One region of the Promicromonospora sp. NPDC057488 genome, then DNA from elsewhere that is predicted to be linked to it. Evidence: predicted binding sites of a transcription regulator. Region 1 holds the regulator's gene; each other region holds the start of a gene.

Region 1 (3,272 bases):
GTGGGCGCGCTCGCGGATCTCGACGTACAGGTCGCCGGCGGGGCCACCACCGGGGCCCACCTCGCCCTGCGCGGAGAGCTTGATGCGCGTGCCGGTGTCGACGCCCGCCGGCACGTTCACCGAGACGGTGCGGCGCGAGCGCACGCGGCCCTCGCCGGAGCAGTCGGTGCACGGCTCGGGGATCACGGTGCCGAACCCGCCGCAGGCGGAGCACGGCTGGTTGGTCATGACCTGGCCGAGGAACGAGCGGGCCACCCGCTGCACCGAGCCGCGGCCCTGGCAGACGTCACAGGTGCGGGCGTGGGTGCCCGGCCGCGCGCCGTCGCCGCCACAGGTGTTGCAGACCACCGCGGTGTCGACCTGGATCTCGCGCTTGGCGCCGAACACGGCCTCGGCGAGGTCGAGGTCGAGGCGCACGAGCGCGTCGTTGCCGCGCCGGGCGCGCGGGACCGGCCCGGTCGGCTGCCCGCCGCCGAAGAAGGTCTCGAAGATGTCCTGGAAACCGAACCCGGCGCCGAACCCGCCGCCCGCGCCGCCGCCCGGCGACGTCGGGTCGACACCCATGTCGTACTGCTGGCGCTTGTCGGGGTTGGAGAGCACCTCGTACGCGCGCGCGACGTCCTTGAACCGGTCCTCGCCCGCGTCGCCGGCCACGTCCGGGTGCAGCTCACGGGCCAGCTTGCGGTATGCCTTCTTGATCTGCTCGGGCGAGGCGTCGCGCGGAACACCGAGAATCTCGTAGTAGTCGGTCACAGGTCTCTCTTCGTGATGAGTTGAGTATTTAGCTGGGCAGCACTCGTGACAGGTAGCGCGCGACGGCGCGCACCGCGGCGATGGTGCCCGGATAGTCCATACGGGTGGGGCCGATAGAGCTCAGGATCGCGACGGTGTCACCGTCGGACGAGCCGTAGCCGGAGGTGACGACGGAGGTCTCCGCCAGTCCCGCCAGCCGGTTCTCGTGGCCGATGCTCACCGCCACCCCGGCGTCGTCGGTCATGTCGGTGAGGAGGCCGAGCAGGACGACCTGCTCCTCCAGCGCCTCCAGGACGGGCCGCAGCCCCTGCTCGAACCGCATGCTCGACCGCGCCAGGTTGGCCTGGCCGGTCAGCACGATCCGCTCCTCGCTCTCCTCGCTCAGCGCGGCGGTGACCACCTCGGCCACGGCGGTCGCCAGCGGGCGGTGCTCGGGCGGCATGGCCTCGGCGACGCCGGCGAACGCGTCGCCGATGTCGGCGAGCCGGCGGCCGGCCGTCGCGGCGTTGAGGCGGGCGCGCAGCTCGCCCAGCGTGCCGTCGTCGAGGTCGACCGGCACGTCGAGGAAGCGCTGCTCCACCCGGCCCGTGTCCGTGATGACGACCACCAGGAGCCGGCCCTCGGCCGTGGGCACGAGCTCGAGGTGCCGCAGCCCGGAGCGGCGCAGCGAGGGGTACTGCACCACGGCGACCTGGCCCGTCAGCTGGGCGATGAGCCGCCCGGCGCGCGCCACGACGTCGTCCAGGTCGACCGCCTCGGACAGGAAGGTCTCGATGGCGCGCTTCTGCGGGAGGGTCAGCGGCCGCACCTCGGCGAGCTGGTCCACGAACAGGCGGTAGCCCTTGTCGGTGGGGATGCGGCCCGCCGAGGTGTGCGGCTGGGCAATGAGCCCGGCCTCCTCGAGGGCCGCCATGTCGTTGCGCACCGTGGCCGGGGAGACCCCCAGCTGGTGCCGCTCCGTGAGGATGCGCGAACCGACGGGCTCACGCGTGCGGACATAGTCCTCCACGATCGCCCGCAGGACATCGAGTCTGCGTTCCTCGCTCACCGCGCTCACCTCCGTCCCCAGGTAGAACGTCCGGGACGTGTACCCGGGTTCCGGCCCGCTCTCCGACACTGCCGTCCAGCACTCTCACCAACCGAGTGCCAATCCTACGCGGCGCACACGAGCGGCCGGGTCCCCGACCCGCCGCAGGCCGGCCACGACCCCGCGAGCCGCCCGGACGCGCCGCGGCAAACCTGCCCCTGACCTGCGGGTCTTACCCGTTCGCCGAGGGCTGACCGGTCGAGCATAGGGCGATGCCTTAGACGTGCCCAGCCCTTGGCCCGGACCCGCCGCGAAAGATGCGGCGACCGCCCGATCCGCGCGACGTACCTCACAGACCAACCTGGAATCACCGCCGGCGAGGGGCCGACGGTGACACCAGGAGGAACCACCATGTTCGGTTTCACGGACTACGCCGAGTACCGCCGCAACGAGCGGGAGCTCGACCAGCGCAACGAGCGGGCCCGCGTGGCCCGTGAGCACAAGGACGCGGCCCGCCGCCAGGCAGCCGCGCAGCGCACCGCCGAGCGCAGCGCCCGGGCCAGGGCGGCCGACGCCGTCCGGCCGCGCGTCGCCTGATCCCTCGGGAGGGCGACCGTGCCGGGCAGCGGGTCGGCCCACGGCAGCGGCGGGCAGGCCGACCGAAAAGAGCGGAACGACCACGGACCGGCATGGGACGATGAGCCCATGCCGGTCCCCCGTGCCCGCCTGGTGGGCCGAGCCCCCGAGCTCGGTGCGCTCGAGGCCGCTCTCGCCGACGTCCGCTCGGGCGGCAGCCGCACCCTGGTGATCGCCGGCGAGGCCGGGATCGGCAAGACCCGCCTGCTCGACGAGCTCACCTCCCGGGCCGACGACGCCCACGTGATCGTCGGTCAGTGCGCCGACGAGGGCTCCGGCCCGCTCCCCTACGCGGCCCTGGCCGGACTCCTGAACGGCGTCGTCCGGACGATGGGCCACGAAGCCGTCCTCGCCGCGGCCGGACCCTCGGCCGGCGCCCTGTCCGCCCTCGCTCCCCAGCTCGTCGCGCCCGCGCCCGACGCCGGGGCCGACCGCGTCCCCGAGGTCCTCACCGACCTGCTCACCGGCCTCGCGGGCGAGCGCCCCGCCGTGGTGGTCATCGAGGACCTGCACTGGTCCGACGACGTCACGCGCGCCGTCGTGCTCCGCCTCGCCCGCACCACGCCGCCGGGCCTGCTCCTGCTGCTCACCTACCGCAGCGACGACGTCTCCCGCGCGCACCCCCTGCGCGTCGTCCTCGCCGAGCTCGACCGCGCCCGGCTCACGACCCGCCTCGAGCTGACGCGGCTGGGCGAGGCCGAGGTCCACGAGATGGCGCAGGACCTGCTCGACGTCGGCCTCGACGCCCAGCAGCTCGCCGACCTGGCGGACCGCAGCGGGGGCGTGCCCTTCTACGTCGAGGAGCTGGTCGGCTTCCTCGGCACCGACCTGCCCGACTCCCTGCGCGACATCCTCC
Region 2 (3,272 bases), on a different contig from region 1:
GTCGGTCACCGTGCGCACGCGCTCGAGCGTGCGGGTGAGGTCGGCCCCGGCCCCGGCCACGGTGCTGCCCACGCCCGAGACCAGCTCGATCGTGTTCTTCATGTACTCGCCCGTGACGTGCGGGACCAGCCCGCCGGGACCGTGCTGCCGGTTGCCGCCGTCGCGCGCGAGAGCCTCGAGCACCTCCGGTCCCGCCTGGGACAGGTCGGCGGTCCCGGGCTCCACGAGCCCGATCTCCCACTCGATCCCCACGGTCGACCGTGGGGACTCGCCGAAGCCGAGCTGGGCCGGCGAGCTCATACGGCTCCCAGGGGTTCGACGAGCAGTATCTGTTGGTTGCCTGCAACACGGGTGAGCACGATCGTCGCCTCCTCGGTTCCGGTGAGCACGAGCTGCTTGCGAAGTTGTTCAGGCACCACGGCGGTGCCCCGCTTCTTGATCGTGACGCGCCCGACGTTCCGGTCGCGCAGGTAGGACTTCAGCCGCTTCAGGCCGAACGGCATGGTGTCGAGCACCCGGTACCCGGTCGCGATCGGGGCCTGCGCCCCGGCCGGGTCGGCGGGCCGGGCCGGCGGCAGGGCGGCCGGGTCGTCGGTGGTCACGTACGCGATGGTCGGGTCGACGAGGCGCCCGCCCAGCTCGGCGGCGGCCTGACCCACCAGCCCCGCGCGGATGACGGCGCCGTCGGGCTCGTAGAGGAACTGGCCGACGCCGCCGACGTCCGGCTCGACGTCGTCGCCACGCACGGTGCGGCTGAGGGTGTGCTCCTTGCCGTCGTCGTCGGTGAAGCTGCGCAGCACGAGGGCCGAGCGGCCGGGGCCGTCGGGTGCGAGCGGGCCGAACCACAGCCCGGCCTCGACCACGTCGCCGTTCACGGAGACCCACTGGGTCTCGGCGTCGTCGGGCAGGCCCTCGTGCGCGATTCCGGGACCCACCTTGATGCCGACGGCGGGCACGGTCTCGCGCAGCGCCCAGACCGAGTCGAGCGGCGGCTCGTAGGCGTGCGGGTCGAAGATGCGGCGGCTGCGGCCGCCCGACCCGCCGCGCACGCGCCGGGCGGGGTCGGCGTAGACGCCCTCGATGCCCTCGGCGCTCAGGTCCAGCGTCAGGCCGTCGGCGTGCCGTACCTCCGCCTCGGGGAAGTGGCGCAGGTTCCACTGCGCGATGGCGGCCGTGCACTCGTCGAGGTCGGTCGCGACGACGCGCAGGCCCGTCCCGGCGAACGCGAGGGAGTCGGCGCCGATCCCGCAGGTGAGGTCGGCGAGCGCGGTGATGCCCGCGTCGAGGTACCGCCGGGCGTGCAGCGCCGCGACCACGAGCCGGGTGGCCTGCTCCAGGCCGTCCGCGGTGAACAGCATCCCGTCGGCGAAGTCGCCGAACTTGGCCCGTGCGCGGGCGCGCAGCCGGGACTGGGTGACCACGGCGGCCGCGAGGTCCGCCGCGACACCCTGGGAGCGCAGGGTGGTCACGGTCTTCATCGCGTCGCGCTCGTCGTACGGCGGTAGTGCCGCAAGCAGGGCCCAGCCGTCAGGGCTGAGGAGTTTGCTAAGAATCGCCGCATCCATGGGAAGATCTTTCCACCTTTGTCCTGGTCATGACGAGTAGCCGGGCGCAACCTTTTGGTGGAGATGACGAGATTTCGACGTCCTGGCGGCGAGTCGGCCCCTGGGCGTGTGAGCGACTCCACGCGATTGGCACTCGCCTTGACCGAGTGCTAGCGCCGACCTAGATTTGGGGTTGTTCACCGCCGCGGAACCCGGTACCCGGGCCTCGCGGCGGAGGACCCAGACGTTCGTGCCCGCCGGCACCCGCGACGACGGCGGACCGTCGAACGTTCGAGCCCCTTAAGTCAACCACGCAGCTGATCACTCGATCCGCTCACGAAAGAGGAGGTCCGACGTGTCGGTCCCCATCAAGCCGCTCGAGGACCGGATCGTCGTCAAGGCTCTCGAAGCCGAGACCACGACCGCTTCCGGCCTGGTCATCCCGGACACCGCCAAGGAGAAGCCCCAGGAGGGCGAGGTGCTGGCCGTGGGCCAGGGCCGCATCGACGACAACGGCAACCGTGTGCCGCTGGACGTCGCCGTCGGTGACAAGGTGATCTACTCCAAGTACGGCGGCACCGAGGTCAAGTACGCGGGCGAGGAGTACCTGGTGCTCTCGACCCGCGACGTCCTCGCGGTGGTCGTGGGCTGATCCAGCCCACGCCAGGTAGATAGACGAAGGCCCCGCACCAATCGGTGCGGGGCCTTCGTCCTGGCGGAGCCTCGGTGCTGTCTGTCTGTGGTGCCGTGCCTGGTGCGCGTGCCTGCATGTCTGGCGCGCGGCGGACGTGCTTCGGCGCACGCCTGTCCCAGCGGGGTGCTGCTTCCTCAGGCGTTGTGCCTCAGGTGCCGCGCGACGTCGTGCGGCAGAAGTTGTTCGGCCTGGTCAGGCAGGCTTCGTCAGGCAGGCTTTGTCAGGCGGAGACGGACTTGCCGGCGAGGATCGCCGACCGCTCGTCCTCGCTGAGCCCGCCCCAGACGCCGTACGGCTCGCGCACGCGGAGCGACTGCTCGCGGCACTGCATCATCACGGGGCAGGAGCGGCAGATCGCCTTCGCGGCCTCGGCGCGACGCCGGCGGGTTGATCCGCGCTCACCCTCGGGGTGGAAGAAGAGGGTGTCGTCCGCGTCGCGGCACGCGCCCTGGTACTGCCATTCCCACAGTTCCATTACCGGACCGGGAAGCCTCGAGATCTCCGTCATGGCGAACAACCTACAAGTTGTGCAGAAGTTGTTCAAGGGGCAATTTCGCTTCATCTCGATCGAATCGAGCCAGCCCGAAGCGGTTCGGCCCTGACCGGATTTGTTCCAATCTGGACTGGAATCCACCGAGATCGGCGGCACGCCGGGTTTCGCAGTGGCGCGGAGAGGGTCCGGTCGGCAGAATCGAGTCCATGACTTCTTCGCGACCCGCCCAGAACTCGGGCGGGTCACGTACATCCAGCCCCGGACTGGCTGTCGCCGCGGTAGCCCGGCGCCTCGGGGTCGCTCCCGCGACCCTGCGTACGTGGGACCGCCGCTACGGCCTCGGCCCCTCGGGCCGCACCGCTGGATCGCACCGCCGCTACACGCCGGACGACGTCGCCCGGCTCCTCGTCATGCGCCGGCTGACCCTCGAGGGCGTGGCCCCGGTCGACGCCGCCCGCGCCGCGGTCGAGGCGGGGGACGCGGAGCTCCAGGTCGCCACCAAGACCGCTCCCGCGCTGCCCGCGGTGCGGGTCGAGGGCGA
Region 3 (3,272 bases), on a different contig from region 1:
AGGCCGGCGTTCACGGCGATCTGCTTCAGCGGGGCGTCGATCGCGGCACGCACGATCGAGGCACCGGTCGCCTCGTCACCCTCGAGCTCGAGCTTGGCGAACGCGACGGCGCCGGCCTGGATGAGGGCCACGCCACCACCGGCGACGATGCCCTCCTCGACGGCAGCCTTGGCGTTGCGCACGGCGTCCTCGATGCGGTGCTTGCGCTCCTTGAGCTCCACCTCGGTGGCCGCGCCGGCCTTGATGACGGCAACGCCGCCGGCCAGCTTGGCGAGGCGCTCCTGCAGCTTCTCGCGGTCGTAGTCCGAGTCGGACTTGTCGATCTCGCTGCGGATCTGGTTCACGCGACCGGCGATGAGGTCGGCGTCGCCGGCACCCTCGACGATCGTGGTCTCGTCCTTGGTGACGACGACCTTGCGAGCCTGGCCGAGCTCCTCGAGCGTGGCGTTCTCCAGCTTGAGGCCGACGGTCTCGGTGATGACCTGGCCGCCGGTCAGGATCGCGATGTCCTGCAGCATGGCCTTGCGGCGGTCGCCGAAGCCCGGGGCCTTGACGGCGACGGACTTGAAGGTGCCACGGATCTTGTTCAGCACCAGGGTCGCCAGGGCCTCGCCCTCGACGTCCTCGGCGATGATGAGGAGCGACTTGCCCGACTTCATGACCTGGTCGAGCAGCGGCAGCATGTCCTTGACGTTCGAGATCTTCGACTCGACGATCAGGACGTACGGGTCCTCGAGCACGGCCTCCTGGCGCTCGGGGTCCGTCTCGAAGTAGCGGGCCAGGAAGCCCTTGTCGAAGCGCATGCCCTCGGTGAGCTCGAGCTCGAGGCCGAAGGTGTTCGACTCCTCGACGGTGATGACGCCTTCCTTGCCCACCTTGTCGAGGGCCTCGGCGATGAGCTCGCCGATCGCCGGGTCACCGGCCGAGATCGCGGCCGTGGCGGCGATCTCTTCCTTGGTCTCGATCTCCTTGGCAGCGTTCAGCAGCTGCTCGGTGACGGCCTCGGTGGCCTTCTCGATGCCGCGCTTGACGGCGATCGGGTTGGCACCGGCGGCAACGACGCGCAGGCCCTCCTTCACGAGCGCCTGGGCGAGCACGGTGGCGGTGGTGGTGCCGTCACCCGCGACGTCGTCCGTCTTCTTGGCGACCTCCTTGACGAGCTCCGCGCCGATCCGCTCGTAGGGGTCCTCGAGCTCGATCTCCTTGGCGATGGAGACACCGTCGTTGGTGATCGTGGGGGCGCCCCACTTCTTGTCCAGAACGACGTTGCGACCCTTCGGGCCGAGCGTGACCTTCACCGTGTCGGCGAGCTGGTTGAGCCCGCGCTCCATGCTCCGACGAGCGACCTCGTCGAAAGCGATGATCTTGGCCATGGGGATGAATCCTCCGCTGGTGGCTTGTCCAGGCCGGCCGGTGCCCGCGACGGACGGCAACCTCCGTGGCGATCACGTCTCGCCGCGGCAGGAGGCCTCACCATTCGACCCTGCTGTCACTCTCCAACGGAGAGTGCTAAGACATTATTGGCACTCGGACCATGAGAGTGCAAGGCGCGTACTCCGGGGGCGAACGCGGGCCCTACGCGGGCGCCAGCCCCGGGACGTGCCGGACGTCGAACTCCCGCAGCAGCGCCCGGCGCGCCGCGTGCCAGCCGCCCATGCCGTGCACGCCCGGCCCGGGCGGGGTCGACGCCGAGCAGAGGTACACGCCCTCGGCCACCTGGTACGGGTCGGGCGCGAGGGTCGGCCGGGCGAACATCTGCCAGATGCTGGCCGCCCCCGCGGAGATGTCGCCGCCCGGGTAGTTCGCGTTGTGCAGCTCCATCTGGCTGGCGGGTATGCACCGCGCGCCGACGACGACGTCGCGGAAGCCGGGCGCGAACCGCTCGATCTGCCGGGTGACCGCCTCGGTGAGGTCCTGCGTCGAGCCGGCGGGCACGTGGGCGTAGGTCCACAGCGGCCGCCTGGTTCCGCGCACGCGCCCCGGGTCGGCGACGCCCGGGTCGCTGAGCAGCACCATCGGCCGGTCGGGGTGCGTCCCGTTCGCGACGGCGTCCTCCGCGATGACCATCTCGGCGCGGGTGCCACCGACATGCACGGTCGACGCGCGCCCGACGTCGGACACCGTCCAGGGCACGGGCTCCGACAGCACGAAGTCGACCTTGGCGGCCGCGTTGCCGTACCGGAACCGGTGCAGGGCGGCCCGGCGCGGCATGCTGATCCGGTCGCCCATGATCGACAGCACGGCCCGCGGCGTGGTGTCGAAGAGGACGGCGCGGGCGGGCGGCAGGTCGTGCCAGTCCTCGACGGCGCGCCCGGTCTCGACGGTGCCGCCGTGCGCCTCCAGGTCACGGACGAGGGCGTCGGTGACGGCCTGCGAGCCGCCCACCGGGACCGCCCAGCCGCCGTCGGCGTGCGCGAGGGCCGCGAGGAGCAGAGCCGTGCCCGCGCCCGCGTACGACGGGAGCGGCGTGATGGCGTGCGCCGCGACGCCGGTGAGCAGCGCCTTTGCCTCCTCGGTAAGGAACCGGCGGTCCCAGCGCGGGCCGCCCTGCTCGAGGAGCGCGGCACCGAACCGCAGACCGGGTCGCACCGCCGAGGCGGCGCCCCACGCCGACGACGCCGGGCCGCCGCGCACGCCCTCCAGCATGCCGCGCACGGTCCGCTTGTCCCCGAGCGCGAGCGCGGTGATCTCGCGCCAGCTCTCGGCGAGGGGGCCGATCAGGTCGCGCCACGCGTCGCCGTCCGGCCCCAGGCCGTCCGCCGTCCGGTCGAGGTCACGGAAGGCGAGGCCCGCGCGACCACCGCCGAGCGGCTGGGCGTAGGCGATCTCGGGCGCGACGAGCTCCACACCGTGCGCGCCCAGGTCGAAGGCCCGGAAGAACGGCGAGGCCCACGCCATGGGGTGCACGGCGGAGCAGAGGTCGAAGACGAGGTCGTCGGCGAGCTCGGGAACGGGGAGCGTGCGTGCGCCTCCGCCGATCGTCGGCTGGGCCTCCAGGACCCGGACCCCGAGCCCGGCGCGCGCGAGCGTCACCGCGGCTGCCAGCCCGTTCGGGCCGGAGCCCACCACTACGGCGTCGAGGAGCGTCACCGACCCATCGAATCATGGTGCTCGCGGGGCTGGGGGTGCCGGGCGGGAACCAGAGCGAGCAGCCGCGGTACGGGCGGCTGCTCGATGGCGTCGGGCATCGTCGTCCGACATCGTGCGATACCGGTCGTCATCGACCGTCCAGTGCGGACGCCGGGGTCTGGGTCCCAGCATCCGTCGAGGGG

Evidence for each region. The regulator HrcA, encoded in region 1, represses chaperone genes, less so after heat shock. The targets are predictions, from matches to a motif close to TTNGCACTCGNNNNNNNCGAGTGCNAA.
Region 2: groES (co-chaperone GroES) is a predicted target of HrcA. The motif match lies at 1,692-1,718, and genes of this name have one in related genera.
Region 3: groL (chaperonin GroEL) is a predicted target of HrcA. The motif match lies at 1,521-1,547, and genes of this name have one in related genera.

The regions. Positions count from the first base shown of each region.
Region 1 covers NZ_JBHVEG010000234.1:3,608-6,879, reverse strand. The annotation lists gene dnaJ (molecular chaperone DnaJ) at 1-753, opposite strand, end outside; gene hrcA (heat-inducible transcriptional repressor HrcA) at 782-1,801, opposite strand; gene ACFU5G_RS27665 (hypothetical protein) at 2,192-2,377, shown strand; gene ACFU5G_RS27660 (helix-turn-helix transcriptional regulator) at 2,486-3,272, shown strand, end outside.
Region 2 covers NZ_JBHVEG010000058.1:22,316-25,587, reverse strand. The annotation lists gene ACFU5G_RS14040 (glutamate--cysteine ligase) at 1-300, opposite strand, end outside; gene ACFU5G_RS14035 (SAM-dependent methyltransferase) at 297-1,565, opposite strand; gene groES (co-chaperone GroES) at 1,900-2,196, shown strand; gene ACFU5G_RS14025 (WhiB family transcriptional regulator) at 2,459-2,746, opposite strand; gene ACFU5G_RS14020 (MerR family transcriptional regulator) at 2,938-3,272, shown strand, end outside.
Region 3 covers NZ_JBHVEG010000019.1:26,551-29,822, forward strand. The annotation lists gene groL (chaperonin GroEL) at 1-1,373, opposite strand, end outside; gene ACFU5G_RS06180 (phytoene desaturase family protein) at 1,576-3,090, opposite strand.